Regions from separate parts of the Streptomyces sp. NPDC111507 genome, predicted to be linked through region 1. Evidence: riboswitches for the same ligand, from Rfam matches in the RefSeq annotation. Region 1 holds a riboswitch; each other region holds the start of a gene.
The links. Region 1 has a riboswitch for S-adenosylmethionine ahead of ACZ7M2_RS02220 (aminotransferase class V-fold PLP-dependent enzyme). Riboswitches for the same ligand answer to the same signal wherever they lie in the genome.

Region 1 (10,404 bases):
ACGAACAGGGCTACCTCGAAGCGCTCGGCGACTTCGAAGAGCCCGTCGGTCCTGCCTTCTGGGAGCGCGGATGAGCACTACCACCACTTCCGACTCGCGCCCTTCGCGCGAGAAGGCCCCGGCCGGCGAGAAAGTCGCCGACTGGGCCGATGGACGGCTCGGGATCTACTCCCTGGCCAAGTCCAACATGCGCAAGATCTTCCCCGACCACTGGTCGTTCATGCTGGGTGAGATCTGCCTCTACAGCTTCATCATCATCATCCTCACGGGTGTGTACCTGACGCTGTTCTTCCACCCGTCGATGAACGAGGTCACGTACCACGGCAGCTATGTCCCCCTGCAGGGACAGCTGATGTCCGAGGCGTTCAACTCGACCATGCACATCTCCTTCGAGGTGCGCGGTGGTCTGCTGGTCCGGCAGATCCACCACTGGGCGGCGCTGGTCTTCCTCGCCGGCATGTTCGTGCACATGATGCGCGTGTTCTTCACGGGTGCGTTCCGCAAGCCGCGTGAGGTCAACTGGCTGTTCGGCTTCCTGCTGTTCGTCCTGGGCATGTTCACCGGCTTCACCGGTTACTCGCTCCCGGACGACCTGCTCTCCGGCACCGGTGTCCGCTTCATGGAGGGCGCGGTCCTGTCCGTGCCGGTCGTCGGCACGTACCTGGCGTTCTTCCTCTTCGGCGGCCAGTTCCCGGGCGGCGACTTCGTCGCGCGGTTCTACTCGGTCCACATCCTGCTGCTGCCGGGCATCATGCTCGGGCTGGTGGTCGGCCACCTGATCCTGGTCTTCTACCACAAGCACACGCAGTTCGCGGGCCCCGGAAAGACGAACAACAACGTCGTCGGCATGCCGCTGCTGCCGGTCTACATGGCCAAGGCCGGAGGCTTCTTCTTCCTGGTCTTCGGTGTCATCGCGGCCATCGCGGCGATCGCCTCGATCAACCCGATCTGGTCCATGGGCCCCTACCGTCCGGACATGGTGTCCACGGGCGCCCAGCCCGACTGGTACATGGGCTTCTCCGAGGGTCTGATCCGTGTCATGCCGGGCTGGGAGATCAACCTCTGGGGTCACACGCTCGTGCTGGGCGTGTTCATCCCGCTGGTGATCTTCCCGCTGGTCCTGGTCGCGATCGCGGTCTACCCGTTCATCGAGTCCTGGGTCACCGGCGACAAGCGTGAGCACCACATCCTGGACCGCCCGCGCAACGTCCCGACCCGGACCGCGTTCGGTGCCGCCTGGATCAGCTGGTACTTCGTCCTGCTCGTCGGTGGTGGCAACGACATCTGGGCCACGCACTTCCACCTGTCGATCAACTCGATCACCTGGTTCGTGCGCATCGGCTTCTTCGTCGTGCCGGTGATCGTGTTCGTCATCACCAAGCGGGTCTGCCTCGGCCTCCAGCGCCGCGACAAGGACAAGGTGCTGCACGGCCGCGAGTCGGGCATCATCAAGCGCCTGCCGCACGGTGAGTTCATCGAGGTGCACGAGCCGCTCAGCCAGGAGGCCCTGCACACGCTCACCGCTCACGAGCAGTACCAGCCCGCCGAGATCGGCGCGACGGTCGACGAGAACGGTGTCGAGCGCAAGGTGAAGGGCTCGGAGAGGCTGCGCTCCAAGCTCAGCGAGGGCTTCTACGGGGAGGACAGCCAGATCCCCAAGCCCACGGTCGAGGAGTACAAGGAGATCACGAGCGGCCACGGCCACCACTGATCCTGCGACCGGTTGACCGGTCTTCACTGATCGCCACGGCGAGAGCCTCCGTCCATTGCCTGGACGGGGGCTCTTTGCCGTCTCCGGGCCTGGATAGGGTGTTCCCATCTACACAAGACGTCCCTTGGCCGGGACGACGGACCCAGGAGCGGCTTATGAGCGCTGTGAACCCCGCTGGAGGCAACACCGCGGCGGGCCGTTCCTGGCCCGTGGTGCTGAACGGCCTGCTCGAGGGCCGCGACCAGAGCGCGGACGACACGGCCTGGGCGATGGACCGGATCATGAGCGGCGAGGCGACGGACGCGCAGATCGCCGGGTTCGCGGTGGCGCTGCGGGCCAAGGGCGAGACGGTCGAGGAGATCTCCGGTCTCGTCCGGACGATGTACGAGCACGCCAATGTGATCGAGGTGCCGGGGGACACCGTCGACATCGTCGGTACGGGCGGTGACGGCGCGAAGACGGTGAACATCTCCACGATGTCGTCGATCGTCGTGGCCGGGACCGGCGCCAAGGTCGTCAAGCACGGCAACCGGGCCGCGTCCTCCGCGTCCGGTGCCTCGGACGTCCTGGAGAAGCTCGGCGTCAATCTGGACCTGACGACCAAGCGGGTGGCCGAGGTCGCGGAGGAGGCCGGGATCACCTTCTGCTTCGCGGTGAAGTTCCACCCGGCGCTGCGTCATGTCGCGGCGGCGCGGGGGCAGTTGGGGATCCGGACCACGTTCAACGTGCTGGGTCCGCTGACGAACCCGGCGCGGGTGAAGGCACAGGCCGTCGGAGTCGCGGACCTGCGCATGGCGCCGATCGTGGCGGGCGTGTTCGCCGAGCGCGGCAACTCCTCGCTCGTTTTCCGCGGCGACGACGGCCTGGACGAGCTGACCACCACCGCGACGTCCCGGGTCTGGATCGTCCGCGACGGCAAGGTCACCGAGGAGCGCTTCGACCCGCGTGACGTCGGCCTCGAACTCGTCCCCGTGGAGGCCCTGCGCGGCGCCGACGCGTCCTACAACGCGGACGTCGCCCGTCGCCTGCTGGGCGGCGAGACGGGGCCCGTACGGGACGCTGTGCTGCTGAACTCCGCCGCGGCCCTCGTCGCCCTGTCGCCGACCGACGCGCCGCTCGCGGACCAGCTCCGTGCCGGGATGGTGAAGGCGGCGCAGGCGATCGACTCGGGGGCGGCGAAGCGCACGCTGGAACGCTGGGTGGCGGCGAGCCAGTCGTAGTCCGCGGGCCGGTGGGGGTTGCCCGCGCAGTTCCCCGAGCCTCTTCAGGGGTGCGGGGAACTGCGCGATCTTTGGGCCCACTCGGCGTCCCGGTATACGGACGCCGGGTTGCGGGTGGAAGATCTTGTGGCAGGATGCCGTATCAGGTCATGAGCGACAGCCATCAGGCCCCGGCCGGCTGTCCGGCAACCCTCCGTCCGTGGCGGGGTGCCCCGGGTGAAGACCAGGCCGTAGGCAGCGAGGTCTACGGCAAGCGCGGACCCCTCGAGAATCCCAGGGGTCCTGGTCGTTCGAGGGAGCCTTCTGTGAGCAAGCGAATGCGATAGGGCGTAGAGCCCCGCCTCCGCACACCCCTTTTGCCTTTCCTCCCTGCGCCGAGCCGTGCAGTCGCACACCCGTACCCCCGTGCGCCCGGCCCGCGCAGCGATTCCGCCTGCCTCTCACAGGAGCTCGCCATGTCTGTCTCCACCGCTGCCGCCGACCAGACCGTTTGTGCCCCTCTGCCCGTTCTGGGGCGAGATGTCACCGTCCCGCTCGTGACCGGCGGTGAGGTCACCTACGCCGCGCTCGACTACGCCGCCAGCGCCCCCGCCCTCCAGCGGGTGTGGGACGACGTCGCCGCGTACGCCCCGTACTACGGCAGCGTGCACCGCGGCGCCGGGTACCTCTCCCAGCTGTCCACCGACCTCTTCGAGAACGCCCGCAGGACCGTCGCGGAGTTCCTCGACTGCCGGGGCGACGACCAGGTCGTCTTCACCCGCTCCACCACCGACTCCCTCAACCTGCTGGCCGCCACCCTTCCGGCCGACTGCCAGGTGTTCGTCTTCGAGACGGAACACCACGCCTCGCTGCTGCCGTGGAAGGACGCCCAGGTCACCTACCTCAACGCGCCCCGCACCCCGCAGGAGGCCGTGACGGCCCTGGAGCGGGCTCTCGCCGTCCGAGACCCCCACGGCCCGGCCTTGGTCTGCGTCACCGGCGCCTCGAACGTCACCGGCGAGCTGTGGCCGGTGCGCGAGCTGGCCGCCGCCGCGCACGCGCACGGTGCCCGGATCGTCCTGGACGCCGCCCAGCTCGCCCCGCACCACCCGGTGTCCGTGCGGGACCTCGACGTCGACTGGGTCGCCTTCTCCGGGCACAAGCTGTACGCGCCGTTCGGCTCCGGCGTGCTCGCGGGCCGCGCCGACTGGCTGCGCGAGGCCGAGCCGTACCTCGCGGGCGGCGGCGCCAGCCGCAAGGTCACGCGGCGGGTGGACGGCGGCGTGGACGTGGAGTGGCATGAGAGCGCGGCCCGGCACGAGGCCGGTTCGCCGAACGTGATCGGCGCCTACTCCATCGCCTCCGCCTGCAAGGCGCTGACCGAGGCCGGTTTCGACACGCTCGTCGCCCGCGAAGAGCAGCTGATCGGGGCCGTCCGCGCCGGTCTGGCCGAGGTGCCCGAGGTCCGCGTCCTGTCGCTCTTCGGCGACGACGCCCCGCGCGTCGGCGTCATCTCGTTCGTCGTCGAGGGCTGGAACAGCTCGCACTTCGCGGCCGCGCTGTCCGCCGAGTACGGGATCGGGGTGCGGGACGGTCTCTTCTGCGCCCACCCGCTGGTGCGGACGCTGCTCGGCAGTGATCCGCAGACGCAGGGGGAGTGCGGGGCGCCCGAGGCGGCGCCCGGGGAGAAGTCCCTCAACGCGATCCGCGTCAGCTTCGGGGCCGGTACGCCCGACGAGCATGTGGAGCGGTTCGTGCGCGCGGTGCGGGAACTGGTGCGGGACGGGGCGAAGTGGAACTACCGCACGGAGGACGGCCGCTGCGTCCCGGCGGCCTGAGGTCGGCCGGGGGTACGTGGGGGCGCCGCCCCCACATCCCCGAATGAACCCCGCGCCTGTGCCTAGCTGTCGAGGCCGATGGCGAACGCCGCTTCCAGGTCGTGCTGGGAGTACGTGCGGAACGCGACGTGGGTGTCCGTCCCCTCGACGCCGGGGATCTTGCTGATCTTGCCGGGGATGACGTCCGCCAGGTCGTCGTGGGCCTTCACCCGGACCATGGCGATCAGGTCGTACGTACCGGTGACGGAGAAGACCTCGCTGACACTGTCCAGCGCGGCGATCGACTCGGCGATCTCGGGGATCCGGTCCACGCTGGTCTTGATGAGCACGATCGCGGTGATCACGGCTGGTTTTCTCCCTCGGGTGCTGCTGCTGGGGTTTTCACTCTAGTCGGCCGCCCGAACCGCACCCACGCGTAGACGAACCCCAGCGAGAAGCCCACCAGGTGGGCCAGATAGGCGACCCCGGGGCCCGAGGGGCTGCGGCCCGCCGCCAGCCATTGCAGGGTCACCCAGAAGGGCAGCACGACCCAGGCGGGGAAGCGCAGCGGCAAGAAGAAGAGGAACGGGAAGAGACTGGTCACCCGGGCCCTGGGGAACAGGTACAGGAACGCTCCGAGGACCGCGGAGATCGCCCCCGAGGCGCCGACCAGGGTCTGCTCGGAGCCCGAGTTGGCGATCGCGTAACCCAGCAGAGCGAGGTAGCCGCAGACCACGTAGAAGACGACGAACTGGACGTGGCCCATGCGCTCCTCGGTCATCGCTCCGAAGACGTAGAAGAAGAGCATGTTGCCCAGGAGGTGGAGCCAGCTGCCGTGGATGAACAGGGCCGTGGCCGGGGTGAGCCAGGCGCTCGGGGTCCCGTCGAAGAGCTCGGCGGGGATCACGCCCCAGCGCCGGAAGTAGGCCCGCTGGGCGACCACCAGCGCGTCCCCGGTGCCGAACGACGGATTGAGTCCCGAGGCGGGACCGATCAGGAAGATCAGGCAGCACAGGAAGATCAGCCCGTACGTCACCGGCGCGGACTGACCGCGCATCGTCCTGCCGACCGCCGTACCCCAGGTGCTGATCATGGGACAGAGCATGACGTAACCGGACCGATGCACGCAGAGTGCCTCGCCGCCGTGGACGGCCGAGCGTCGAGTACCCGCCAGGCCGTAGGGTAACGAGCCACACGCGCCGGAGACCGGCGCTGGACGGACACTAGAAGGAAAGCGACTGCCACATGACGGTTCCCCTCCCGACCGCCGAGACTCGCTGGCGCTGCACACTCTGCGGCAACCTCACGCGATTCGACGTGACCCGCTCGTCCAAGGTCGTCGAGTATGTGCACCTCGACCTGGCCGGTGAGCCGAACGTCGAGGAGCGCAAGGTGGTCAGTGAGACCATCGAGTCGGTGCGCTGCCGGTGGTGCAACGCGGTGGACCAGGTGGAACTGGTGGACAGGCCGGGCGCCGGCTCCTGAGGGAGCGGGCCCCGCACAGACATTGGGGTGACGGATGGTGGAGACCACAGGCGGGGAGCCGGACGACGGCGCCGCTGAGGTGCTCGACCGTCCGCTGCCCGACGGGGTGCGCCGACGGGTCGTACAGATCGTGTCGGACGGCTTCGGCGGGTTGACCGTCGCCGAACTGCCCGCCCCATTGCGGCAGTATGCGCGGTTCGCCCCCAACCGGCGCGCGAAGTTCGCCGGCAACGCCATGGCCACCGCGCTGGAGACGGATCCGCTGTTCCGGCAGCGCATCGCCGAGAAGCTCAGAGAGGCGCAGTCGGAGCTCGCCGACGCCCTCGACTCGGGCGCGCCGCCGCCGGCCGCGGATCCGCTGGACGTGGCGGCCGCGGCCTATGTGCTGCGCCCCACGGGCTGGGTGAAGCTGGTGACCGCCGCGGGCGAGGAGGCCCTGCGGGCGGACGCCGAGCGCGCCGACGAGGAGAGCCGGGCGGAGCTGGAGCGACTGCGCGAGGAGCTCGCGCAGGCACGTGGTCAGACCAAGGCCGAAACCGAGCGGTTGCGCACGGAGTTGGAGTCCGCGAAGAGGGAAGCGGAATCGCTTCACCGCAAGTTGCGCGGCGCTCTCAGCGACGTCAAGCGGGGCGAGGCCGCGCTGCGCAAGCTGCAGGGCGAGATGGACACCGCGCGGGCGGACGGGCAGGCCCAGGTGTCCGCCGCCGAGAGCGAGACCCGGCGGCTCAAGGCACGGCTCTCCGAGGCCGAGGCGGCCCTGGAGGCCACCCGCAAGGCGGCGCGCGAGGGTCGCAGCGTCGAGGACATGCGCGTACGGCTGTTGCTCGACACCGTGCTGGAGGCGGCCCAGGGGCTGCGCCGGGAGCTCGCGCTGCCCCCCGTGTCCGTACGGCCGGCGGAGACCGTGGACGCGGTCGAACCGGGGCGCATGACGCCCAAGGACATCGCGACCCGTGCCCTGTCCGAAAATGATCCCGCGATCCTTGACCAGCTGCTCGCGCTGCCACAGGCGCATCTGGTCGTCGACGGCTACAACGTCACCAAGACCGGCTATCCGCAGATGCCGCTGGAGAAGCAGCGCCTCAGGCTGTTGGGGCAGCTCTCGCAGCTCGCCGCGCAGACCGGGGCCGAGGTGACGTGTGTCTTCGACGGGGCCGAGCTGGCGGCGCCCGTGCTGCTCGCGCCGCCGCGCGGGGTGCGGGTGCTGTTCTCCAAGGCGGGTGTCACGGCGGACGAGTTGATCCGCCAGCTGGTGCGCGCCGAGCCGCCCGGGCGGCCCGTCATCGTGGTCTCCACCGACCGTGAGGTGGCCGACGGGATCGCCAAGGCCGGCGCTCGCCCGGTGGCCTCCGTGGTGCTTCTCAAGCGCTTCTCGCGCGGCTGAGACGGTCGTCGGCGATCTGCGCCGTACGCACCAAAGGGCCCGTACGTCCCATCCGTAACATCCAGGCGTTGTGCCCGAATTGGCGAAACCTTCACGCAACGTAGCGTCAGCCCCACATCACTGCACGTGAGTTGAGTGCAAAGAATGCGCTGGGTGACGAAGAATTTTCAGGTTTGGATTTGAACTGATCACAGGAGGGTCACTAGGGTCGGGGCTCGAACCTCCACTCGGGTGATCACTCATTGGGAGTGACGGTGGGGGGACACCGCCCGTCGGCGTCTCGGCAGGCGGCTGGAGGAAGAAGGAGCTCGCCTTCGTGGCGTCCCACCGTCGACCCAAGCAGCCGAGCCGCACCCGTGTGACCGTGCTCACCACCGTCGCCGCCGCTGCCGTGGCCCTCAGCGCCAACGCCGCCAACGCCGCGCCCAGCGAGAAGCCGAGCAAGGACGAGGTCAAGAGCAAGGTCGACAAGCTTTACGAGGAGACCGAGCAGGCCACCGAGAAGCTCGACGGGGCCAAGGAGAAGCAGGACAAGCTGGAGAAGGAAATCAGCACCCTGCAGGACAACGTGGCCCGCGGCCAGGACGAGCTGAACGCCCTGCGCGACGGGCTCGGTTCGATGGCCAGCGCCCAGTACCGCACCGGCGGCATCGACCCCTCCGTGGCGCTGTTCCTCTCCTCGAACCCGGACGACTACCTGGACAAGGCGTCCGCGATGGACCAGCTGAGCAGTCAGCAGGTCGAGGCGCTGAAGAAGGTCCAGGAGAAGCAGCGTTCGCTCGCCCAGCAGCGGCAGGAAGCCTCCGCGAAGCTCAAGGACCTCGCCGACACCCGTACGGAACTGGCCAAGCAGAAGAAGACGGTCCAGACCAAGCTCGCCGCGGCGCAGAAGCTCCTCAACTCCCTGACGGCCAAGGAGAAGGCGGCTCTCGACGCGCAGCAGTCCCGCGCCACCCGCGCCAGCGAGCGCACCGTTCTCGGTAACCCCGGTACACCCGCGTCCGGGCGCGCCGGAGCCGCCTTCTCCGCCGGACAGACCAAGATAGGCACGCCCTACCAATACGGCGCCGTCGGCCCCAGCTACTTCGACTGCTCCGGCTTCACCTCCTGGTCCTACGCCCAGGCCGGTGTCTCCATCCCGCGCACCTCGGAGTCGCAGGCGACCATCGGCACCCGCATCTACTCGCAGAGCGATCTGCAGGTCGGCGACCTGGTCTTCTTCTTCGGCGACCTGCATCACGTCGGTCTCTACGCGGGCAACGGCCAGGTGCTGCACGCCCCGCGCACCGGAACCGTCGTGCGCTACGAGTCGATGAGCACCATCGGTGGAGCCTTCCAGTTCGGCGTCCGGGTCTGATCCGGCTCTTCGAACCCTCCGAGATCCTTTCGAGGCCCCCTCGGCATGCCGCCCGAACGGGCGAATCGCGGTAACTCCCGCTGACCCCACGCCCCGTCGGTGACCTGCGTCTCCGGCGGGGCGCCGCGTTGTGCGCCCCTGGAGGTCTTTGGCCGGTGCGTAGTCGCACGGCTACTGTCTGGCGCGTTTCCCCCAACTCCGGGGGACCGTCAGCGGAAGGGAGAGCGGCTACTCGTGGGGTCCCATCGCCGCCGTCCACCGTCCGGGTTCGACCGGGGCGTCAGTGCCGCGGGCGTCGCCGGCATCGCCGTGACCATGATGTCCGTCGCGGCCGCCGCCCTCGGGGCCGTACCGGCCGCCGCAGCACCGAAGGACGACACCCGGGCCGAGGTGGACCGCCTGTACACCCAGGCGGAGAAGGCAACCGAGGCGTTCAACAAGGCCGACGAGCGCGCGGGAACCCTGCGCGAAGAGGTGAGCACGGCACAGGACCGCATCGCCCGGCAGCAGGAGCGCATCAACACCATGCGGGACGCGCTCGGTTCGCTCGCCGGGGCGCAGTACCGCGCCGGCGGCCTCGACCCCTCCCTGGCACTGCTCTTCTCCGACAACCCCGCCGAGTACCTCGACAAGGCCGCCGCGCTCGACCGGATCAACGCCCACCAGGCGGGCGAACTCAAGGACCTCCAGCTCGCCATGCGCGACCTCGCCCAGGAACGCGAGGAGGCGACTGCCAAACTCGCCGAGCTGGAGAAGAGCACCAAGGCCGTCGCCCAGCACAAGCGGACCGTCGAACAGAAGCTCGCCAAGGCGCGCATACTGCTCAACTCGCTGCCGTCCGCCGAGCGCGCCGCCTACGACCGGGCCTCCCGCTCCGGACGCTCCGACCTGCCCGGACCCGGCGGTCTCACGCCCGCCTCGGGGCGCGCCGCCGCCGCCCTCGCCGCGGCCCGCTCCGCACTCGGCCGCCCCTACGTGTGGGGCGCCAACGGGCCCGGCGGATTCGACTGTTCGGGCCTCATGCAGTGGTCGTACCGGCAGGCGGGCGTCGGTCTGCCGCGTACCTCCCAGGAACAGCGCTACGCCGGACGGCAGGTGCCGCTCTCCCAGGCGCAGCCCGGCGACCTCGTCACCTACCGCTCCGACGCGAGTCATGTCGCGATGTACGTCGGCAACGGCCAGGTGATCCACGCGCCCTACCCGGGTGCGCCGGTGCGCTACGACCCGGTGGGCATGATGCCCATCTCGTCCGTGACGCGGGTCTGACCCCCGCGCCCGGGCGCCGTACGATCGGGAACGTGGCTGGTCGAAGGCGTGCGTCGCGGGCGGGGTGCTCCCTGGTGCTGCTGCTCGCCGTGCTGGTGGGCTGCGGCGGCGGGCCGTCCCCGGACACCGCGTCCGCCGATGTGCAGCGGGTCCTCGACCGGCGGGCGGCCGCGGTCCTGGACCGG
Region 2 (10,404 bases), on a different contig from region 1:
CCCGGGTTCTGATCCGCCGGTCCATCCCCTGAGGGGCTACTTCCCCGGCCCCTCGGGGGCCGCATCGCCACCCTCGACCCGCCCGGAGTCCGCACCGGGACACGGCGAGGGTGGCAGCAAGTCATGCAGGGCCTCGTAGCGCTGCGCGCAGGCCGTCTGTGCGATGGCCTGTGAGACGGCGTCGGCCAGCGGGCCCGTGGACTCGCGCAGCAGCCGACGCGCCTTGTCCGTGAGGGCCACCTCGATACCGCGCCGGTCGCCGCACGCCGAGCGCCGTGTGATCAGTCCCGCGTGCTGCAGACACGCCACCTGATAGGTCAGCCGCGTCTTGGGGCGGCCCAGCAGTTCCGCGATCTGAGTCATCCGCAGGCTGGATCCGGGCTGGTCGGCCAGCAGGCACAGCACCAGGAACTCGTCGTGCGAGACGTCGAGGGCGTCTTTGACGCGGGTGCGCAGTTGCTGCTCGATCGCCCCGGCCGCCGCCAGGAGACGCATCCAGGCCCGCAGCGGAGCGGGCAACAGCTCACCGTCGCCCGACGGCTCGCGTTCGGGCAGGTCAGCGGGGGCGGAAGGGTCGGCCATAGTGTCACAGTCTACCGGTTGTCCAAATTTGAAGAACCGGCTAGCGTGGAGTCATCCAAATTTGGATGACTGCATTGTCCCCACAGTCCCCGTGTGCCGCGTGCCCCGTGCGTCGCGCACCCCTGTGCACTGCCCGTAACCGTCTGGAGAACTCTCATGACCGTCGCCGTCGAAACCGGCCTGTGGCAGCTCGACCCCGCCCGTACCACCGTCGCCATCAAGCACAAGACGATGTGGGGCATGGTCACCGTGAAGGGCACCTTCACCGGAGTCGTCGGAGAGGGCGAGGTCCAGCCCGACGGGACCGCCCGCGGCACCATCACCCTGGATGTCGCGTCCCTGGACACGAAGAACGCCAAGCGGGACACGCACCTGCGCTCCGCCGACCTCTTCGACGCCGACCGCCATCCCACGATCACCTTCGCCGTCCGCGACGCCGTCCTCGGTCAGGACGACACCGTGGAGATCAACGGGCAGCTGACCGTGCGCGGCATCAGCCGGCCGCAGCCCGTCACCGGCCGGGTGACCGGGGCGAGCGCCGACACCGTCACGCTCACCGCGGAGTTCACCGTGGACCGCGACCAGTTCGACATGGGCTGGAACCAGATGGGCATGATCCGCGGCCTGACGACCGTCACCGGCACGCTCGTCTTCACCCGCGCCAAGGGCTGAGCCGACGTGGCGCCGGGGCCCGGGCCCTACGGCCCTACCGGCCCCGGCGACCTTGGCGTACGCGCTCAGCGCACCGTGCCGTGGAAGGCCGGGTGGGCGTCGAGCCGACGTACGTAGTCCCGGAGCCGCCCATAGGGGGAGAGGGACTCCGTCGGGCCGAGTTGGGTCAGGGCCACCCAGAGATCGACGTCCGCGGCCGTCAGCTCGTCGCCCAACGCGTAGACGTGCGAGGCGAGTTGCCCGTCCAGCGACTGGAGTGCCGTGGTGCGCGCAAGCGCCCGCGCGGCGAGGGTGACGTCCCGGTCGAGGAGTTCGCGCAAGGCGTCGATGTCCGCGATGAGGGCCGGTGGGTTCAGCCGGGGGAGGCGGGCCTCGCCCTGACAGACCGGCAGTCCGGCGAGGTCACGCAGGATGTCCGGCGTGTGGTTGCTCACGATCCGTCCGCTCCAACGGTCGCACAGCGCGGGCGCGGTGAGCGGACCGTCGTAGTGGTGCCAGGTGGCCTCGTACGCGCCGCGCAGTGCGGCGAACGCCTCGGGTGTCTCGGCGGAAAGCGTCAGCAGCGTGGCGGCGACCGAGTCGTGGAGACCGAGCAGCTCCAGGGTGATCGAGATGCGCAGCGAGCGCGGACAGCCCTCGGCGAGGTACAGCTGATAGCGGTGCGGCGCCGGGTAGAAACCGCCGGCCAGGCCGACGCCGATGCGGCTGCGGATGCGGTGGGGGCGAGGGGCGGCGAGCGAGACTGTCTTGGGCATGACTCTCCAGGCAACGTCGAAGCCCCCGCGACCCGTTGGGCGGCGGTGGCGGAACGGAGTGACTGCGCTGACGTACGAGCCGGTCCGGATCGCGGGACGTGCCTGACCGGACGAAGCGGGTCGGGTGAAGTCCGCTGCGGTGCGGCAGCGCCCTGAAGGGGCGCGGGGAACCGCGCGACCAGCCACGAGGGCGCCGCAGACGATCCACGGCACATCCCGGCACTTCCAGCGGAGCGCTCAGTACGCGCTGGAGACCCGCTGCAGATCGATGTGCAGGCGCCTGGTCAGACCGTTCGTGCTCCTCCTGGCCATTCTCATCGCTCCCGTGTCCGGGGCTCGCGAGAGGCGAGACCACGCTTGCCCCGCCGCGCCGGCGGGACCCGGTCGTCACCCGGGGCACCCCGTCGCGGTGGAAGGGTTGCCTGTCAGCGGGCCGGGGCCGATAACCGCGTCGAACGGGAGGAACCCGCACGACGGGCGCTGACAATCGTGACCGTCCCCGTCAGTCTCGGTGCGGTCCGCTGAGCCGTCAAGAAGGCATATGCGCGGTCTCACCACGTGGTCGTTCCGGCCGGAGCGCGTTGACATTCGTTTGGGGCCGTGCCTAACTTACGCCGCATCGGACCGGATCGATTCCGGTGCGTTCGAGGCCCAGCGGGGCGGAATGGTGACGGTGAACGCGATGTACGCAGCTGACGGGACGACCGCTTCGCGGCGCCACGGCTGCCCAGCCGCCGCACTGTGTCGTAGCTCCCGCGGTGCCCGCTGTCGCTGTCAGGGCTGACCGCTTCCGCCTTCCGCGGCGTTGAACGTCCGCACGGCTCGACCTCCCTCGCCCGCCGCCCCGCCGGCGTGCTGTCGATGAGCCTCTCCTCCCTCCGTACCCCTGACATCCGTCTGTCCCCGCGCGCACCGCCGCCGTACGGGCCGACGGCGGTGTGTCCGCATTCGTTGGAGCCCTCCATGAGTGAATCCCTGGGCTCCGCCGTGCCGTTGAGCACGACGGAGCCCCGCCCGGCCGCGGCACGACGCGTGCTGCCCCTGCGCCACCCCGGCCGCTGGATCGCCTCGGCCGTCGCGCTCGTCGTGGTCGCCCAGATCGTCCACGGGCTGGCGACCAACCCCTTCTTCCAGTGGGACCGGTTCGCGTACTGGTTCCTGCGTCCCACGATCCTCGACGGCCTGCTCATCACCCTCGAAGTGACGCTCTACAGCGCCGTGTTGGGCCTGCTCGGCGGCATCCTGCTCGCCCTGGCCCGACTCTCCAGGAGCCCCGTGCTGCGCGCGGTGAGCTGGGTCTACATCTGGCTGTTCCGCTCGGTGCCGCTCATCGTCGTCCTGCTCTTCCTCTACAACTTCAGCGCGCTCTACAAGACGCTGAGCCTCGGCGTGCCCTTCGGCCCCGCCTTCCTCACCTTCGACGAGTCCCGGCTCGCCACCGACATGGTCGTCGCGGTCGTCGGACTGAGCCTCAACGAGGCGGCGTACGCGGCGGAAGTGGTCCGCGGCGGCATCCTCTCCGTCGACCAGGGCCAGCACGAGGCGGCCTCCGCACTCGGTCTGCCCAAGGGCTACCAGTTCACGAGGATCGTGTTCCCACAGGCGCTGCGCTCCATCACCCCGAACTACGTCAACCAGCTGATCGGCCTGATCAAGGGCACGTCGCTGGTCTTCTACGTCTCGCTGCTCGACCTCTTCGGCTCGGTGCAGAGCATGGGCTCCACCTACCCCGGCGACATCGTGCCGCTGCTGCTGGTCGCCACCGCCTGGTACCTGATCCTCACGAGCGTCGTGTCCGTCGTCCAGTTCTACGTCGAGCGGTACTACTCGCGGGGCGCGCTGCGCTCCCTCCCGCCGACCCCGTTGCAGAAGGTCCGCACCGGTCTGCGTGATCTGCGGGCCCGGGTCCGCAAGGAGGCGGCGACATGACCGGCGAGACGCTCGAGATCCGACCGGCCGCCGTCGAGGTGCGCGATGTCCACAAGTGGTACGGCGCCCAACGCGTGCTGAACGGAGTGGAGTTGACCGTGAGGCCCGGAGAGGTCACCGTGATCCTCGGCCCGTCCGGCTCCGGCAAGTCCACCCTCCTCAGGGTGATCAACCACCTGGAGAAGCCCGAGATCGGCCATGTCAGCCTGAACGGCGAGCTCATCGGCGTACGCCGGCACGGCGACCGAAGGGAGATGGGGGTCCCCCCGGCCGAAGGCTGGGGGAAGCTCAAGGAGCTGAGCGAGCGGGCGATCCTGGCCCAGCGTGGCCGGATCGGGTTCGTCTTCCAGAACTTCAACCTGTTCCCGCATCTGACGGTGCTGGACAACGTGGCGGCCGCGCCGGTGGCGACCCGGCGGCTGAAGCGGCCCGAGGCCAGGGAGCTCGCGCGCACCCTCCTCGACCGTGTCGGTCTGGGCGACAAGGCCGACGCCTATCCACGCCAGTTGTCGGGCGGGCAGCAGCAGCGGGTCGCCATCGCCCGTGCCCTCGCGCTGCGCCCCGGAGTCATCCTCTTCGACGAGCCGACCTCCGCCCTCGACCCCGAGCTGGTCGGCGAGGTGCTCGCCGTCATCAAGGCCCTGGCCACCAGCGGCACCACGCTCGTCATCGTGACCCACGAGATCGGCTTCGCCCGCGAGGTGGCCGACCGGATCGTCTTCCTCGACGAGGGCCGCGTCGTCGAACAGGGCTCGCCCACCGAGGTGTTGGACCACCCGACGCACGCGCGGACCAGGGACTTCCTGAGCAAGGTCCTCTGAACTTCCCGCCCTCCCGCCCCTTCACCCAGCACGCCTTCACCACCTCACGGTTCACTCACGAGCACCGGACAAGGACAGCCATGCGCACCCTCACCCTCCGCGGCAGACTCCTCCGCGGCCTCACCGCCTCCACCGCCGTCGCCGCCCTCGCCGCCGCTCTCGCCGCCTGCGGAGGCGAGAGCGACGCGGCCACCACCTCCGACAGGGCGGCCGCCGGCACCGTCATCGTGGGCGCGCTCTCCAACGGCGCCGCGCGGCAGACCGACCTCAAGGTGTCCGAGGTCAAGTCCATCAGCGCCGAGCTGCCCAAGTCCGTGGCCAAGAGCGGCAAGCTGGTCGTCGGCGTCGGAGCGCTGCCCGCCGGGTTCCCGCCGCTGGCGTACGTCGGTCAGGACCAGAAGACCCTCACCGGTGCCGAACCCGACCTCGGTCGACTGGTCGCCGCGGTCCTCGGGCTGAAGGCGGAGGTGAAGAACTCGACCTGGGAGAACCTGTTCGTCGGCATCGACAGCGGCAAGGTCGACGTCGCCTTCACGAACGTCACGGACACCGAGGAACGCAAGAAGAAGTACGAGTTCGCCTCCTACCGGCAGGACAACCTCGCCTTCGAGGTGCTGAAGAAGAGCACCTGGAACTTCGCCGGCGACTACGAGAACCTGGCCGGCAAGACCGTCTCCGTGGGCGCCGGAACCAACCAGGAGAAGCTCCTGCTGGAGTGGAAGGCGAAGCTCGCGAAGGAGGGCAAGAAGCTCACCGTCAAGTACTTCCAGGACAACAACAGCGTCTATCTGGCGCTGTCCAGCGGGAAGATCGACGCCTACTTCGGGCCCAACCCCGGTATCTCGTACCACGTCACCCAGACGGCGAGGACGCCCGCCCCGACCCGCAACGCGGGCACGTTCTCCGGCGCGGGCGCGACCCTCCAGGGCCTGATCGCGGCCACCGCGAAGAAGGACAGCGGGCTGGCCAAGCCGGTCGCCGACGCGATCAACCACCTCATCAAGGACGGTCAGTACGCCAAGTGGCTCGCCGCCTGGAACCTCTCCAACGAGGCCGTCAGCACCTCGCGGATCAATCCGCCCGGCCTGCCGCTCGACAACTCCTGACCGCTTCCCGGAGGTCCGACGCCCTCCGGGTGCCCAGCAGGAACAGACGGCGTGGGCGGACCGTTGTATTGAAGGGATTCACGATGTCGGCGCGGCCATGGGTCCGCCGGAACACGAAAGCGGAGGTGAGGGACGTGCGAGTCGGGTCCGCTCACCGCGTCATGGCGCTCGTCCCGCGCCGCCGTGTGCACCTGCACTCCCGGCCGCACATCGATCTCCAGCGCGTGGCCGGCGCGCTCTGTCGTCCCTGACCTGTCACCCCGCCGCCGCGCCCTCCGCGTAGAGGGCCGCGCTCTCGTACGGTCGACCAGGAAGGCACCCCTCCGTGTCCGCATCATCTTCGCTGCCCGTTTCCTCCCCCTCGTCCCCCCCTCTGCACCTCGCCGTCGCACTCGACGGCGCCGGCTGGCACCCGGCCGCCTGGCGCGAGCCGGTGGCCCGCCCCCGTGAGCTGCTTACCGCCGGGTACTGGACGGACCTGGTCACCGAGGCCGAGCGCGGTCTCCTCGACTTCGTGACCATCGAGGACGCCCTCGGACTCCAGTCCTCACATCTCACCGAGCCCGACCGCCGCACCGACCAGGTCCGCGGACGCCTGGACGCCGTCCTGATCGCCGCCCGCGTCGCCCCGCTGACCAGCCACATAGGACTGGTCCCGACCGCCGTCGTCACCCACACCGAGCCCTTCCACATCTCCAAGGCGATCGCCACCCTCGACTACGTCAGCACGGGCCGCGCGGGCGTACGGGTGCAGGTGTCGGCCCGCGCGCACGAAGCCGCGCACTTCGGCCGCCGCACGCTCCCGCCGCTGCGCATCGAGGACCTGGACAGCCCGGCCCTGCGAGAGCTGACCACCGGCCTCTTCGACGAGGCCGCGGACTACGTGGAAGCGGTGCGCCGGCTCTGGGACAGCTGGGAGGACGACGCGGAGATCCGGGACGTCGCCACCGGACGCTTCGTCGACCGCGACAAACTGCACTACATCGACTTCGAGGGCGAGCACTTCAGCGTGAAGGGCCCCTCGATCACCCCCCGCCCGCCGCAGGGCCAGCCGATCGTCAGCGCCCTGGCCCACGCGACCGTCCCCTACCGGCTGGTGGCCCGGGCCGCCGACATCGGATACGTCACCCCGCACGACGCAGGCCAGGCCCGTGCCATCGTCGACGAGATCCGCGCCGAGCGGACGGCGACCGGCCGCGCCGACGAACCCCTGCACCTCTTCGGCGACCTCGTGGTGTTCCTGGACGACGACCCGGCCGCCGCGGCGGCCCGCCGCGAGCGTCTCGACGCCCTGGCCGGATACCCGTACACCAGCGATGCCCGGGTCTTCACCGGCACGCCCACTCAACTGGCCGATCTGCTGCAGGAGTTGGCGGAGTCGGGGCTGTCCGGCTTCCGGCTGCGTCCCGCCGTACTCGGCCACGACCTGCCCGCCGTCACCCGGGGCCTCGTGCCCGAACTCCAGCGCCGGGGCGTCTTCCGGCAGTCGTACGAGTCCGACACCCTGCGTGGGCTGCTCGGCCTCTCCCGCCCCGTCAACCGCTACGCCGCCACCGCCTGAGCCGGAGGGACCCACTCATGAGCAGCACGTCACAGGACAAGCCCCGCAAGCAGATCCACCTCGCGGCGCACTTCCCCGGCGTCAACAACACCACCGTGTGGAGCGCCCCCGGGGCCGGCAGCCACATCGAGTTCAGCTCCTTCGCCCACTTCGCGCGCACCGCCGAGCGCGCCAAGTTCGACTTCCTGTTCCTCGCCGAGGGGCTGCGACTGCGCGAACAGGGCGGCAAGGTCTACGACTTGGACGTCGTCGGCCGCCCCGACACCTTCACGATCCTCACCGCGCTCGCCGCCGTCACCGAACACCTCGGCCTGACCGGCACCATCAACTCCACCTTCAACGAGCCCTACGAGGTGGCCCGCCAGTTCGCCAGCCTCGACCACCTCTCCGACGGCCGCGCCGCCTGGAACGTGGTCACCTCCTGGGACGCCTTCACCGGCGAGAACTTCCGCCGCGGCGGCTTCCTCCCGCAGGAGGAGCGCTACTCACGGGCCGAGGAGTTCCTGACCACGGCGAACGAGCTCTTCGACTCCTGGCACGGGGACGAGATCGTCGCCGACCGGCAGACCGGCACCTTCCTGCGCGACGCGAAGGCCGGAGCCTTTGTTCACCAGGGCCAGCACTTCGACATCCAGGGACAGTTCAACGTACCGCGCAGCCCGCAGGGACGCCCGGTGATCTTCCAGGCGGGAGACTCCGACGAGGGGCGCGAGTTCGCCGCCTCCAGCGCCGACGCGATCTTCAGCCGGTACGCCACCCTCAAGGAGGGCCAGGCGTTCTACACGGACGTCAAGGGACGCCTCGCCCGCTACGGCCGTGAGCGCGACCAACTGCTCATCCTGCCCGCCGCGACCTTCGTCCTCGGCGACACGGACGCCGAGGCGGAGGAGATCTCCCGCGAGGTGCGCCGCCAGCAGGTCAGCGGCGCCACCGCGATCAAGCACCTGGAGTTCGTCTGGAACCGCGACCTGTCCGCGTACGACCCGGAAGGACCCCTGCCCGACATCGACCCGGACCTCGGCGAACACACCATCGCCCGGGGCCGCGCCCAGGTCCGGATGTACCGCGACCCGCTCGCCACCGCCCGCGAGTGGCGGGAGCTCGCGGCCGCCAACAAGTGGTCCATCCGCGATCTGGTCATCGAGACCGGCAACCGGCAGGCCTTCGTCGGCTCCCCGGCCACCGTCGCCGAGACCATCGACTCCTTCGTGCAGGCCGACGCCAGTGACGGCTTCATCCTCGTCCCGCACATCACGCCCGGCGGCCTCGACACCTTCGCCGACACCGTGGTCCCGCTGCTCCAGGAGCGCGGCGTGTACCGCACCGAGTACGAGGGCACGACCCTGCGCGACCACCTCGGCCTCGCCCACCCGGACACCGTGCGCGACGAGCGTGCGGCGTCATGAAATTCCTCGCCATCACCCTGATCGTGCACCGGCCGGACCCGATCACCGGCGTGCGCAAGCCCACGCACGACCGATTCCGCGAGGTCCTCGACAACGCCCTGCTCGCCGAGGAGTTGGGCTTCGACGGCTTCGGCGTGGGGGAGCGGCACGAGCGGCCGTTCATCTCGTCCTCGCCGCCCGTCGTGCTCAGCCATGTCGCCGCGCTCACCCAGCGCATCCGGCTGTTCACGGCCGTGACGACGCTCAGCCTGCTCGACCCGGTACGCGCGTACGAGGACTACGCGACCCTCGACCACCTCTCCGACGGTCGCCTGGAGCTGATCATCGGCAAGGGCAACGGCACCGCCCAGCGGGACCTGTTCCAGGTCACCCCCGAGGACCAGTGGGACCGCAACGCCGAGAGCTACGAGGTGTTCCGCAAGATCTGGCGCCAGGAGAAGGTGACCGCCGAGAACCGCTTCCGCCCGGACCTCAAGGACGCGGAGGTGTGGCCCCGGCCGTACCAGCAGCCGATCCGGGTCTGGCACGGCAGCGCGACCAGCAAGGAGTCGGTCGACCTGGCCGCCCGCTACGGCGACCCGCTCTTCTCCGCCAACGTCACCAACCCCATAGAGCCCTACGCCGAGTTGATCCGCTACTACCGCGAGCGCTGGGAGCACTACGGCCACGACCCGGCCGGCATCGCGGTGGGCGCGGGCACGGCGGGCCTCTGCACGGCCCGTACGTCGCAGGAGGCGCTGGCCGCGTACCGCCCGGTGTTCGAGGGGAACCTGGCCTTCCAGAAGAGCCTGGGCCTGGAACCGGTCTTCCCGACGCTGGAGGACTTCGTCGAGCGCAGCTCGGCCCTCATCGGCAGCCCCCAGCAGATCATCGACAAGGTGCACCGCTACCACGAGCGGTTCGGACACACGGTGCTGCATCTGCACGCCGACGCGAGCGGTCTCGGCGACACCCAGCACCGCGACTCCCTCGAGCGCTTCCAGTCGGAGGTCGCTCCGGTACTGCGCCGCGAGATCCCCGACCCGCCGTTCGCGTGGGGGCCGGTGCGCGCGACGCCCGAGGCGGGGCCGGAGCCGGTGCCCGCCCCTGCCTCCGCGCCCGCGTCCGTGCCCGCCGACCGCTGAGGAGCCCCCTCCCATGCCCGACATCCCCCTCGGCGTCCTCGACCTCGTCCCGATCTCCTCCGGCTCCACCGCGACCGAGGCCCTGCACAACTCCATCGACCTGGCCCGGCGGGCGGAGCGGTTCGGGTACGCCCGCTACTGGTTCGCCGAACACCACCTCAACCCGGGAGTCGCCGGTACCTCACCTGCGGTGGTCCTCGCCCTGACCGCCTCCGCCACCTCCACGATCCGGCTCGGCTCGGGCGCCGTACAGCTCGGGCACCGCACCGCGCTCTCCACGGTCGAGGAGTTCGGCCTGATCGACGCCCTGCATCCCGGCCGTCTCGACCTGGGCCTCGGCCGCTCCGGCGGGCGCCCGCCGGGAGCGCCCACCGCCCCGCTGCCGACCGCGACCCCCGTGGTCGACGGCCGCGCCCCGAACGGTCTCCGCATCCCGCCCCGGTTCTCC
Region 3 (10,404 bases), on a different contig from region 1:
GTCCGGGGTGTGGGCGAACAGGCCCTGAGCCCCCAGTGAGGCCACGACGGCATGCGCGCCGCGCCTGCGGGCGTCCCGGGTCGCCTGCAACGGCTCATGGGAGCCGGTGAGTTCGGCCAGCTCGTCGGCGTTCGGCTTGACGATGTCGGGACGGGCGGCGACGCCCCGGCGCAGGGGTTCGCCGCTGGTGTCCAGGAGGACCGGGACGGCCGCCGCACGAGCCGCGCGGATCAGCCCCGCGTACGCGCCCACCGGCACCCCCGGCGGCAGGCTGCCGCACAGGGCCACCGCCGACGCGGAGCGCAGCAGCACCTCGTAGGCCTCCTGGAAGGCCGCCCACTCGGCAGGGGCGATCTCCGGTCCCGGTTCGTTGAGCTGAGTCGAGTCACCCGTCGTCGTGTCGACCACGGCTATCGTGCGGCGCGTCGTCCCCACGACCGGGATCAGCGCGTCCACCACCCCGGGTGTGTCCGCGAGTTGGTCCCGCAGGGCGCGGCCCGTCACGCCGCCCGCGAAGCCCGTGACCGTCACCTCGTGGCCGAGGGCGGCGAGCACCCGGGCCACGTTCAGGCCCTTGCCGCCGGGGCGTTCGGTCACCTCGGTCACCCGGTGCGCGGTGTGCGGGCGCAGGGACCGTACGCGATAGGTGATGTCGAGAGCGGTGTTCGGTGTGACCGTGAGGATCACCTGGACCGACCTCCCCCGATGAATGCGCTGATCGACAGTGACGAGTTCCGGAGAATCCGGAGGCTCGATCATGCCAAAGACAACGGCGGTCGGCCCAGTCCCGGGACGACCGCCGTACGTCACATCGCGCTCCAACCGGAGGGCGAATCAGCCCAGTTGTGGGTCAACCGCCCATTCGCCCCGGCGCATCACGCCCTTGAGGGCGAACTCCGTGTCCAGGACCACCAGGTCGGCGTCCTTGCCCGGTTCCAGCGAGCCCACCCTGTCGTACAGGCCGAGCAGGCGGGCCGGGTTGGCGGACAGGGCCGCGACGACGTCCTCGACCGGCAGCCGGTCGACGGTCATCGCCCGCTGGAAGGCGCGGTCGAGGGTGAGCGTGGAGCCCGCGATCGAGCCGCCCTCCACCAGCCGGGCGACCCCCTCGCTGACCTCGACCTCCAGCGGGCCGAGCCGGTAGCGGCCGTCGCCGAAGCCCGCCGCGTCCATGGCGTCCGTGATGAACGCCACCCGGTCCGCGCCCGCGTGATGGAACGCCAGCTGGAGCGCGGCGGGGTGGAGGTGGGTGCCGTCGTTGATCAGCTCGACGGTGATCCGCTCGTCCTCCAGGAGGGCGGCGATCGGGCCGGGCGTGCGGTGTCCGAGCGTGGGCATGGCGTTGAACAGGTGCGTGGCGACGGTCGCGCCCGCGTCGATGGCCTCCACCGTCTGCTCGTACGTCGCGTCCGTGTGCCCGATCGCCGCGATCACCCCGTGCTCGGCCAGCAGGCGTACGGAGTCGATGCCGCCCGGCAGTTCGGTGGCGAGGGTGACCATGCTGGCCCGGCCGCGCGCCGCGTCGATCAGCTTGCGGACCTCGGCCGGGTCCGGGTCGCGCAGCAGTTCCTCGGAGTGCGCGCCTTTGCGGCACGGCGAGATGAACGGGCCCTCGAAGTGGATGCCCGCGATGTCGCCCTGCTCGGCCAGCTCGGAGAGCAGCCCGGCGCGCTGGGCGAGGCCGTCCATGTCGCCGGTCACGGTCGAGGCGACGAGGGTGGTGGTGCCGTGCAGCCGGTGGGTGCGGACACCCTGGAGGACGTCCTCGACGGTCCCGGAGGTGAAGGAGGCACCGCCGCCGCCGTGGTTGTGGAGGTCCACGAAGCCGGGGACGAGCCAGTGGCCCGACAGGTCCAGTGTGCGCGCCGACGAGGGCGCGCTGCCGGCGATGCGTGTGCCGTCGACGATCACACGACCGTCGTCGACGACTCCGGTGGGCAGTACCACCCTGGCACCGGCGAGAACCGTTCTAGGGGCCATCAGGTGGTTACCTCCGAAGTCGGTCGGGAAGCGGTGCTCGGCTGATTCAGCAGGTCCCAGGCCAGCAGGCCCGCGCCCAGGCAGCCGGCGGTGTCCCCGAGGGCCGCGGGGACGAGGGAGGGCAGTTTCTGGAAGGTGACGCGCCGCTCGACGGCGGCCCGTAGCGGTGTGAACAAGGTTTCCCCGGCCTCGGCGAGACCGCCACCGATGATCAGCGTGCGCGGATCCAGCAGGGTGAGCGCGGTGACGAGCCCGTCGGCGAGTGCGTCGATGGCGTCCTGCCAGACCTGCCGCGCCCGCGCGTCCCCGGACTCGACGGCCTTCGCGCAGTCGGCGGCGTCGGCCGCCGGGTCCCCGCAGGCCTCGGCCCAGGCCTGGCTGACGGCGGCGGCGGACGCGTACCGCTCCAGGCAGCCGTGCTGCCCGCACGGACACGGGGTCCCGCCGGGGCGTACGACGACATGGCCGATCTCGCCCGCGAAACCGTGCGCGCCCGCCTCGACGCCGCCGTCGATGCCGATCGCGCCCGCGATGCCGGTGCCGAGCGGGACGAACAGGAAACGGTCGGCGCCCTGTCCCGCGCCGATCCGGCCCTCCGCGAGCCCGCCGGTGCGCACGTCGTGTCCGAGCGCCACCGGCACCCCGCCCAGCCGGTCGCCGAGCAGCCGGCGCATCGGGACGTCGCGCCAGCCCAGGTTGGCCGAGTACACCGCCACGCCCCGGCCGGCGTCGACGATGCCGGGGACGGCGACTCCGGCGGCCGCCGCGGGCTCGCCGAGGTGGTGCTCGCCGTACGCGCGCAGCTCGGCCGCGAAGTCGAGGATCGCGTCGACCACGGCGTCCGGACCGCGCTGGCGGCCGGTGGCGCGACGGGCCTGGTGGAGGAGCTCGCCCTCCGACCCGACCAGGGCGGCCTTCATCCCGGTGCCGCCCACATCGAGGGCGATGACATGTCTCACGGGGACAGTGTCGCCCCTTACCCCAGGAGAGGTCTAGTCCACTCGCGTGGTGTAGACCTTGTATCCGCATTCCGAGACGGATGCAACGGACGCAGAAGCAAAGACGGGCAGCCTCGGGACAGGGGCGGCCGGGGGTTGGGAGAAGTGCGGTGCAGGCGCGTAGGACAGGACGTAGGACGGTACTGATCGCGGCGGCGTCCGCGCTGGGCATGACGGCGACCCTCGCGGGCTGCGGCGGCTCGGCCGGTTCCGGGGACGTGACCCTCAGACTCGTGGCCGCCGACTACGGGGACTCCAAGGCCAACAGCTCCCAGAAGTACTGGGACGAGCTCGTGAAGGCGTACGAGGCCGGCCACCCCGGGACCAAGGTCGAGGTCACCGTCTACCCGTGGACGGACGTCGACCGCAAGGTCAAGGAGATGGTGGCGCGGGGCGACGCCCCCGACATGGCGCAGATCGGCGCGTACGCCGACTACGCCGACAAGGGCGACCTGTACAGGGCCGAAGAGGTGCTCTCCATACCCGTCCAGGCCGACTTCGTCGCCCAGCTCACCGATGCGGGGAAGATGAACCGGGTGCAGTACGGCATGCCGTTCGCCGCCTCCACCCGGCTGCTCTTCTACAACAAGAAGCTGTTCTCCGCCGCGGGTCTCAGCGCGCCGACGACGTGGAGCGAGCTCGCCGCCGACGCGCGGGCCCTGAAGGCCCGGGGAGTGAAGATCCCGTACGCGCTGCCCCTCGGTCCCGAGGAGGCGCAGGCCGAGACCATGCAGTGGCTGCTGAGCGGCGGCGACGGCTACACCGACGACGTCGGCACCTACAGCCTCGACTCCGCCCAGAACGTCGCCACCCTCAACTGGCTCAAGGACGACCTGGTCGGCAAGGGGCTGACCGGACCGGTCGCGCCCGCGAAGCTCAATCGTGCGGACGCCTTCGCGGCGTTCGCGCGCGGCGAGGTCGGGATGCTCAACGGGCACCCCACGCTGATGAAGACGGCCGCCGACAAGGGCGTGAAGTTCGGGATGGTGCCGATGCCCGGCGTCAGCGGGAAGACCCGGGCCACGATGGGTGTCGCCGACTGGATGATGGCCTTCAAGAAGAACGGCCACCGGGATCAGATCGGTACGTTCCTCGACTACGTCTACAGCGAGAAGAACGTGCTCGCCTTCTCGCACAAGTACGACCTGCTGCCGGTCACGACGTCCGCGTCCGAGGCGATGGCGGCGGACAGCGACGACGCGGACCTCGCCCCGTTCCTGGACGAGCTCCCCTCCTCCCAGCTCTATCCGGTGGGCAAGACGTCCTGGGCCGCTGTCAGCGCCGACATCAAGAAGCAGATCGGCAAGGCGGTCTCCCCGGACGGCAGCCCGGCCGGGATCCTTGGCTCGCTCCAGCAGACAGCGACCACGATGGACTCCGCGGGGTAGCCGCGCTGTCGGTGGTGGGCGCTACGGTGCGGTCATGGACGAACTGAGCGGGAGGGAGCGGGGGATCCTCGCCATGGAGCGCCGTTCCTTCGCGGGGCCCGGCGCGAAGGAAAGAGCGATACGCGAGCAACTCGGCCTCGCCCCCGTCCGCTACTACCAGCTCCTCAACGCCCTCCTCGACGACCCCCGCGCCCTCGCCCACGACCCGATCACGGTCAACCGCCTCCGCCGCATCCGGGACACCCGCCGCGCGGAACGCTGACACCGCCCGGTGTGACTCGGTGAGCCGTGGGTGCGCCCGGGGGCACGCGGATAGGGTCGGAGCATGGGCAGCCACTCGGAAGACCCGGAATCCCCGGACGTCACGGAACCCTTGCCGACACCCGTGACCCCCGCCGGACGCGACGGCCTCGACGCCATCCTCACCCGGCCCGACCGGGCCGTCATCGCGCTCGACTTCGACGGAACACTCGCCCCCATCGTCGCCGACCCGGAGCAGGCCCGCGCCCACCCCGACGCGGTTCCCGCCCTCGCGGCCCTCGCCCCGAGGGTCGCCTCCGTCGCCGTCGTCACCGGCCGCCCGGCCGGCGTGGCGGTCCGCCACGGCGGCTTCGCCGGCGTACCGGGCCTGGACCACCTGGTCGTCCTCGGCCACTACGGCGCCGAACGCTGGGACGCCCGCACCGGCACCGTCAACGCCCCCGCCCCGCACCCCGGCGTCGCCGCCGTCCGCGCCGAGCTGCCCGGGGTCCTCGACGGGATCGGCGCCTGGCACGGCACCTGGATCGAGGAGAAGGGCCGCGCGGTCGCGGTCCACACCCGCCGCGCCGAGGACCCCCTGGCCGCGTTCGAGGCACTGCGCGAACCCCTCGCCGACCTCGCCACCCGCCACGGCCTGATCGTCGAACCCGGTCGGATGGTCCTCGAACTCCGTCCCCCGGGCATGGACAAGGGCGTCGCCCTCCTGGAATACGTCCGCGAGGTCCACGCCGAGGCCGTCATGTACGCCGGCGACGACCTGGGCGACCTCCCCGCCTTCGCCGCCGTCGACAAACTCCGCTCGGACGGCGTCCCGGGCCTGCTGGTGTGCAGCGGCAGCACGGAAGTCACCGAACTGGCCGAACGGGCGGATCTCGTGGTCGACGGCCCCGCGGGAGTCGTACGCCTGCTGAGAGCGTTGGCGGCGCACTAGCGCCCCGTAGGGGCGCGAGGAACTGCGCGACCGGCCCCCACGACCCGGGGCCGGCAAACTCCCTACTCAGCCCTCCAACTCCCGCAACTGCTCAAGAAACCACTGCGCCGGAGGCAACGCCGTCCCGGCGGCAGCCAACCGCTTCGTACGTTCCGCCCGCTCCCCCACCGGCATGGTCAGCGCCGCGTCCAGCGCCCGCGCGGTGCCGACCACGTCGTACGGGTTCACCACCACCGCGTCCTCGCCCAGCTCCTCGTACGCCCCCGCCTCCCGGGAGAGCACCAGCACGCACCCCTCGTCGGAGACGACCGGCACCTCCTTGGCGACGAGGTTCATGCCGTCGCGGATGGGGTTGACGAGGGCGACGTCGGCGAGCCGGTAGGCGGCCAGGGAGCGGGCGAAGTCGTCCTTGACGTGGAGGACGACCGGGGTCCAACCCGGGGTCCCGTACTGGGAGTTGATCTGGGTCGCCACCCGCTGGACCTCGGCCGTGTAGTCGCGGTAGACGGCCAGGTCCTGACGGGAGGGGTAGGCGAAGGCCACATGGACGACGCGCTCGCGCCACTCCGGGTGGTCCTCCAGCAGTTGCCGGTACGCCAGCAGGCCCCGCACGATGTTCTTCGACAGCTCGGTCCGGTCGACCCGCACGATCGTCCTGCGGCCCTCGCCGATCTGCTCGCGCAGCGCGGCCATCCGGTCCGCGACGTCCGCCTCGTGCGAGCGCCTGCGCAGGAAGTCCGCGTCCGCGCCGAGCCCGTGCACGCCGATCCGGGTGTCGCCGAGCCCGCCGACGAGCGCGTCGCAGCAGGCGGTGAACGCGTCCGCCCAGCGCTGGGTGAGAAAGCCGAGCCGGTCCGCGCCGAGCATGCCGCGCAGCACCTGTTCGGCGATGTCGTCGGGCAGCATCCGGAAGTAGTCGACCGGCGCCCAGGGAGTGTGCGAGAAGTGGCCGATCCGCAGGTCGGGGCGGAGTTCGCGGAGCATCCCGGGGACGAGGGTCAGGTGGTAGTCCTGGACGATCACCACCGCGCCCCGCGCGGCCTCCGCGGCCAGTGCTTCGGCGAACGCGCGGTTGTACGCCTCGTACGACGCCCACTGGCGCCGGAACTCCGCGTCGAAGACCGGCTCCAGCGGGGTCTGGTACAGCATGTGGTGGACGAACCACAGCACGGAGTTGGCGATGCCGTTGTACGCGTCCGCGTGCACGTCGGCGTCGATGTCCAGCATCCGTACGCCGTCCTCGGCGACCCCGCGCCGGACCGCCTCGCGGTCGCCGTCGCCGAGCGCCGAGCACACCCACAGGGCCCCCGCGTCCGGCCCGATCGCGGAGAGGCCCGAGACCAGCCCGCCGCCACCGCGCCTGGCGCGCAGCGAGCCGTCCTCCTGGACCTCGTAGGTGACCGGGCCGCGGTTGGAGGCGACGAGGATGTTGTGGGCGCCTTGCGTTGAAGCCATGCCTCGAAACTTAGCCCCGGGTGGAAACGCTCAAACGTTCCCTTCAGCCGTATGCCGTCCGCGGGCCGGTGGGGGCTTGTCGCGCAGCCCCGCGCCCCTGACGGGGAGCTTCTACGCCGCCCTTCGTTTCTGGTATTCGGAGATTTCGACCATCGGCGGACGTTCCTCCGTGTCCACCGAGTACGTGTGCGGCTCGAAACCGTCCCCGCCCCGTTCGAACTGGGTGAGGGCCGGGCGGATCAGGTGGCCGCGGGCCAGCCGGAGCTGGGCCGTGCGGTAGATCGCGGCGGACATCCGGCCCAGCGCCTGCCCGTCCTGGTGGCGGTGCTTGCGCACGCCCACGTCGACCTGGGCGAGCGCGTCCAGGCCCACCAGGTGCAGGGCGTCGACCAGCATGCCCAGCTCGATCCCGTACCCGACGGGGAAGGGGAGCTGTTCGAGCAGCGAGCGGCGGGCCGCGTACTCCCCGCCGAGCGGCTGCACGAAGCCGGCCAGCTGCGGCCAGTGCATGTTGAGGAGGGGGCGGGCCATGAGTTCGGTGACCCGGCCGCCCTGCCCCGCCGCACCGCCGAGCGGACGGTCGTACATCGCCTTGACGAGGTCCACACCGGGCTCGGTGAGCAGCGGCCCCACGATTCCGGAGACGAAGTCCGAGGAGAACTCCTTCAGGTCCGCGTCGATGAAACAGATGATGTCCCCGCTCGTCACGAGGAGGGAACGCCACAGCACCTCGCCCTTGCCGGGCACGGCCGGGATGCGCGGCAGGATCTCGTCCCGGTGCACCACGCGCGCGCCCGCCGCGGCGGCCACCTGCGAGGTGCGGTCGGTCGAGCCCGAGTCGACGACGACGATCTCGTCGACGAGGGGCACCTGCTGCATCAGGTCGTGGCGGATGACGGCGACGATCTCGCCGACCGTCTCCTCCTCGTTCAGCGCGGGCAGGACGACGCTCACCGAGGAGCCCGTGGCCCGTTTGGCGGACATGAGTCCGTGGAGCGGGCGATCGGTCACGGACCAGGAGCGATTGCTCAGCCAGCGCTCAGTTTCCTTCAGCACGGTCTGCGGCTCCTCACTGTCTGATCACCCGGTGTCTCACGGTGTGATCCATCTCGCGGTTCGGACGACTATCTCAACTGTCCTGGCCTTCGGTTACAGTCTTGAACAACGCGGATGACCATCGCATGTCGTAGATCATCTGGGGACCATCGCTCCACACGCACCACCGCACGACACAACCGAATACCGCTCATCCAGAGGGGCAGAGGGATACGGCCCGATGAAGCCCCGGCAACCCTCCAGCTGGTCCTGTCACATTGATGTGGCGAGGCTCCCGGCTCGGGAAGGTGCCAAATCCGTCTCACGGCGAAGTGCGTCGTGAGGAAGATGAGGAGAAAGGGCCTCGCCTCCATGGCTGCGCAGACTGTTGCACATTCGACCGTTGCAAGCACCACGAACCCTGTCGCGGGCGACACCACCACCGTAGTCGGTGTGGATCTCGGACCCGCCGCCGCGCTTTCCTGCCGCGAGTGCGGGCACCGCGTGCCGCTCGGCCCCGTGTTCGCCTGCGAGGAGTGTTTCGGCCCGCTGGAGATCGCGTACGACTTCTCGGCCTACGAAACCGAAGAACTCCGGGCGCGCATCGAAGCGGGCCCCGCGAACATCTGGCGCTATGCGCCGCTGCTGCCCGTCCCGGCCGACGTCGCCGACAAGCCGAACATCAACCCCGGCTGGACCAAGCTCGTCAAGGCCGACAACCTCGCCCGCGAGCTGGGCGTCGAGGCCGGCAAGCTCTTCGTCAAGGACGACTCCGGCAACCCGACGCACTCCTTCAAGGACCGCGTCGTCGCCCAGGCCATCGAGGCCGCCCGCGCGTTCGGCTTCACCACTCTCTCCTGCTCCTCCACGGGCAACCTCGCCGGCGCCGTCGGTGCCGCCGCCGCCCGCGCCGGCTTCCGCTCCTGCGTGTTCATCCCGCACGACCTGGAGCAGGGCAAGGTCGTCATGGCCGCGATCTACGGCGGCGAGCTCGTCGGCATCGAGGGCAACTACGACGACGTGAACCGCTTCTGCTCCGAGCTGATCGGCGACCCGGCCGGCGAGGGCTGGGGCTTCGTCAACGTCAACCTGCGGCCGTACTACGCGGAGGGCTCCAAGACCCTGGCGTACGAGATCTGCGAGCAGCTGGGGTGGAAGCTCCCCGACCAGCTGGTGATCCCCATCGCCTCCGGCTCCCAGCTCACGAAGATCGACAAGGGTCTTCAGGAGCTGATCAAGCTCGGACTGGTCGAGGACAAGCCGTACAAGATCTTCGGTGCCCAGGCCGAGGGGTGCTCGCCGGTGTCCGTCGCCTACAAGGCGGGCCACGACGTCGTACGGCCCCAGAAGCCGAACACCATCGCCAAGTCGCTCGCCATCGGCAACCCGGCCGACGGGCCGTACGTGCTGGACATCGCGCGGCGCACGGGCGGGGCCGTGGAGGACGTGAACGACGAGCAGGTCGTCGATGCGATCAAGCTGCTCGCGCGTACGGAGGGGATCTTCGCGGAGACGGCGGGTGGGGTGACCGTGGGTGTCACGAAGAAGCTGATCGAGAACGGGCTCCTCGACCCGAGTCTGACCACCGTGGTCCTGAACACCGGTGATGGTCTGAAGACGCTGGACGCGGTGGCGGGTACGGGTCTGACGGCGACCATTCGTCCGAGCCTGGACTCCTTCCGGGAAGCCGGGCTCGCGTAAGCGTCGTTGTTCGTCTGCGGGCCGGTGGGGGCTGGTCGCGCCCACGCGGCGGAGCCGCATATTCAGTCACGCCCCGCGCCCCTAAAAGCCCTTACCTGACCGGAGGTCACAAGAATGAGCGTTTCCGTCCGCATCCCCACCATCCTGCGCACCTACACCGGTGGTCAGGCCGAGGTGACGGCCGAGGGTGGGACCCTCGGTGAGGTCATCGCGGATCTGGAGAAGAACCACACGGGTATCGCCGCGCGCGTCCTGGACGACCAGGGCAAGCTGCGCCGGTTCGTCAACGTCTATGTGAACGACGACGACGTCCGCTTCGAGCAGGGTCTGGAGACGGCGACACCGGACGGCGCGGGCGTCTCGATCATTCCCGCCGTCGCCGGCGGCTGACCGCCTCGCGAGTCGTTACCCAGGGTGAGATAGTTACCCTTGGTAATGCCAATTACCGAGAGTTCATCGAATTGCCCCCTCCGCGAGAGAAGCGGAGGGGGCAATTCTGCATGGTTGAGCGCGGTACAGTTGGGGAACGCGCTGCACTTTGCATGCCGGGCGCATATGAGTTCGCGCCCGAAGTCCGGCAAGAAATAGCCAAAGTGTCCCGCGCTTATGAGCCTTATACGGCTTTTATGGGGCCCGACTTGCCCTGAATCTTCGC

Region 2: linked by a shared signal. The riboswitch ahead of ACZ7M2_RS13575 (putative leader peptide) and the one ahead of ACZ7M2_RS02220 (aminotransferase class V-fold PLP-dependent enzyme) in region 1 are both predicted to bind S-adenosylmethionine.
Region 3: linked by a shared signal. The riboswitch ahead of thrC (threonine synthase) and the one ahead of ACZ7M2_RS02220 (aminotransferase class V-fold PLP-dependent enzyme) in region 1 are both predicted to bind S-adenosylmethionine.

Annotation. Positions count from the first base shown of each region.
Region 1 covers NZ_JBVKBU010000001.1:481,187-491,590, reverse strand. The annotation lists gene qcrA (cytochrome bc1 complex Rieske iron-sulfur subunit) at 1-74, shown strand, start outside; gene qcrB (cytochrome bc1 complex cytochrome b subunit) at 71-1,711, shown strand; gene trpD (anthranilate phosphoribosyltransferase) at 1,867-2,931, shown strand; SAM riboswitch class IV at 3,077-3,193, shown strand; gene ACZ7M2_RS02220 (aminotransferase class V-fold PLP-dependent enzyme) at 3,387-4,748, shown strand; gene ACZ7M2_RS02215 (Lrp/AsnC family transcriptional regulator) at 4,811-5,092, opposite strand; gene ACZ7M2_RS02210 (rhomboid family intramembrane serine protease) at 5,089-5,820, opposite strand; gene ACZ7M2_RS02205 (hypothetical protein) at 5,973-6,212, shown strand; gene ACZ7M2_RS02200 (NYN domain-containing protein) at 6,247-7,596, shown strand; gene ACZ7M2_RS02195 (C40 family peptidase) at 7,913-8,953, shown strand; gene ACZ7M2_RS02190 (C40 family peptidase) at 9,188-10,219, shown strand; gene ACZ7M2_RS02185 (hypothetical protein) at 10,252-10,404, shown strand, end outside.
Region 2 covers NZ_JBVKBU010000003.1:174,885-185,288, reverse strand. The annotation lists gene ACZ7M2_RS13595 (maleylpyruvate isomerase family mycothiol-dependent enzyme) at 1-12, shown strand, start outside; gene ACZ7M2_RS13590 (MarR family winged helix-turn-helix transcriptional regulator) at 37-582, opposite strand; gene ACZ7M2_RS13585 (YceI family protein) at 739-1,254, shown strand; gene ACZ7M2_RS13580 (glutathione S-transferase C-terminal domain-containing protein) at 1,320-2,009, opposite strand; gene ACZ7M2_RS13575 (putative leader peptide) at 2,247-2,321, opposite strand; SAM riboswitch class IV at 2,358-2,504, opposite strand; gene ACZ7M2_RS13570 (amino acid ABC transporter permease) at 2,973-3,938, shown strand; gene ACZ7M2_RS13565 (amino acid ABC transporter ATP-binding protein) at 3,935-4,759, shown strand; gene ACZ7M2_RS13560 (ABC transporter substrate-binding protein) at 4,840-5,865, shown strand; gene ACZ7M2_RS13555 (putative leader peptide) at 5,949-6,116, shown strand; gene ACZ7M2_RS13550 (LLM class flavin-dependent oxidoreductase) at 6,191-7,426, shown strand; gene ACZ7M2_RS13545 (NtaA/DmoA family FMN-dependent monooxygenase) at 7,444-8,832, shown strand; gene ACZ7M2_RS13540 (LLM class flavin-dependent oxidoreductase) at 8,829-9,956, shown strand; gene ACZ7M2_RS13535 (LLM class flavin-dependent oxidoreductase) at 9,970-10,404, shown strand, end outside.
Region 3 covers NZ_JBVKBU010000004.1:569,404-579,807, reverse strand. The annotation lists gene ACZ7M2_RS20315 (1-phosphofructokinase family hexose kinase) at 1-687, opposite strand, end outside; gene nagA (N-acetylglucosamine-6-phosphate deacetylase) at 835-1,980, opposite strand; gene ACZ7M2_RS20305 (ROK family protein) at 1,980-2,939, opposite strand; gene ACZ7M2_RS20300 (ABC transporter substrate-binding protein) at 3,089-4,366, shown strand; gene ACZ7M2_RS20295 (DUF3263 domain-containing protein) at 4,401-4,628, shown strand; gene otsB (trehalose-phosphatase) at 4,692-5,558, shown strand; gene ACZ7M2_RS20285 (alpha,alpha-trehalose-phosphate synthase (UDP-forming)) at 5,625-7,013, opposite strand; gene ACZ7M2_RS20280 (glucosyl-3-phosphoglycerate synthase) at 7,125-8,069, opposite strand; SAM riboswitch class I at 8,257-8,403, shown strand; gene thrC (threonine synthase) at 8,421-9,749, shown strand; gene ACZ7M2_RS20270 (MoaD/ThiS family protein) at 9,864-10,139, shown strand.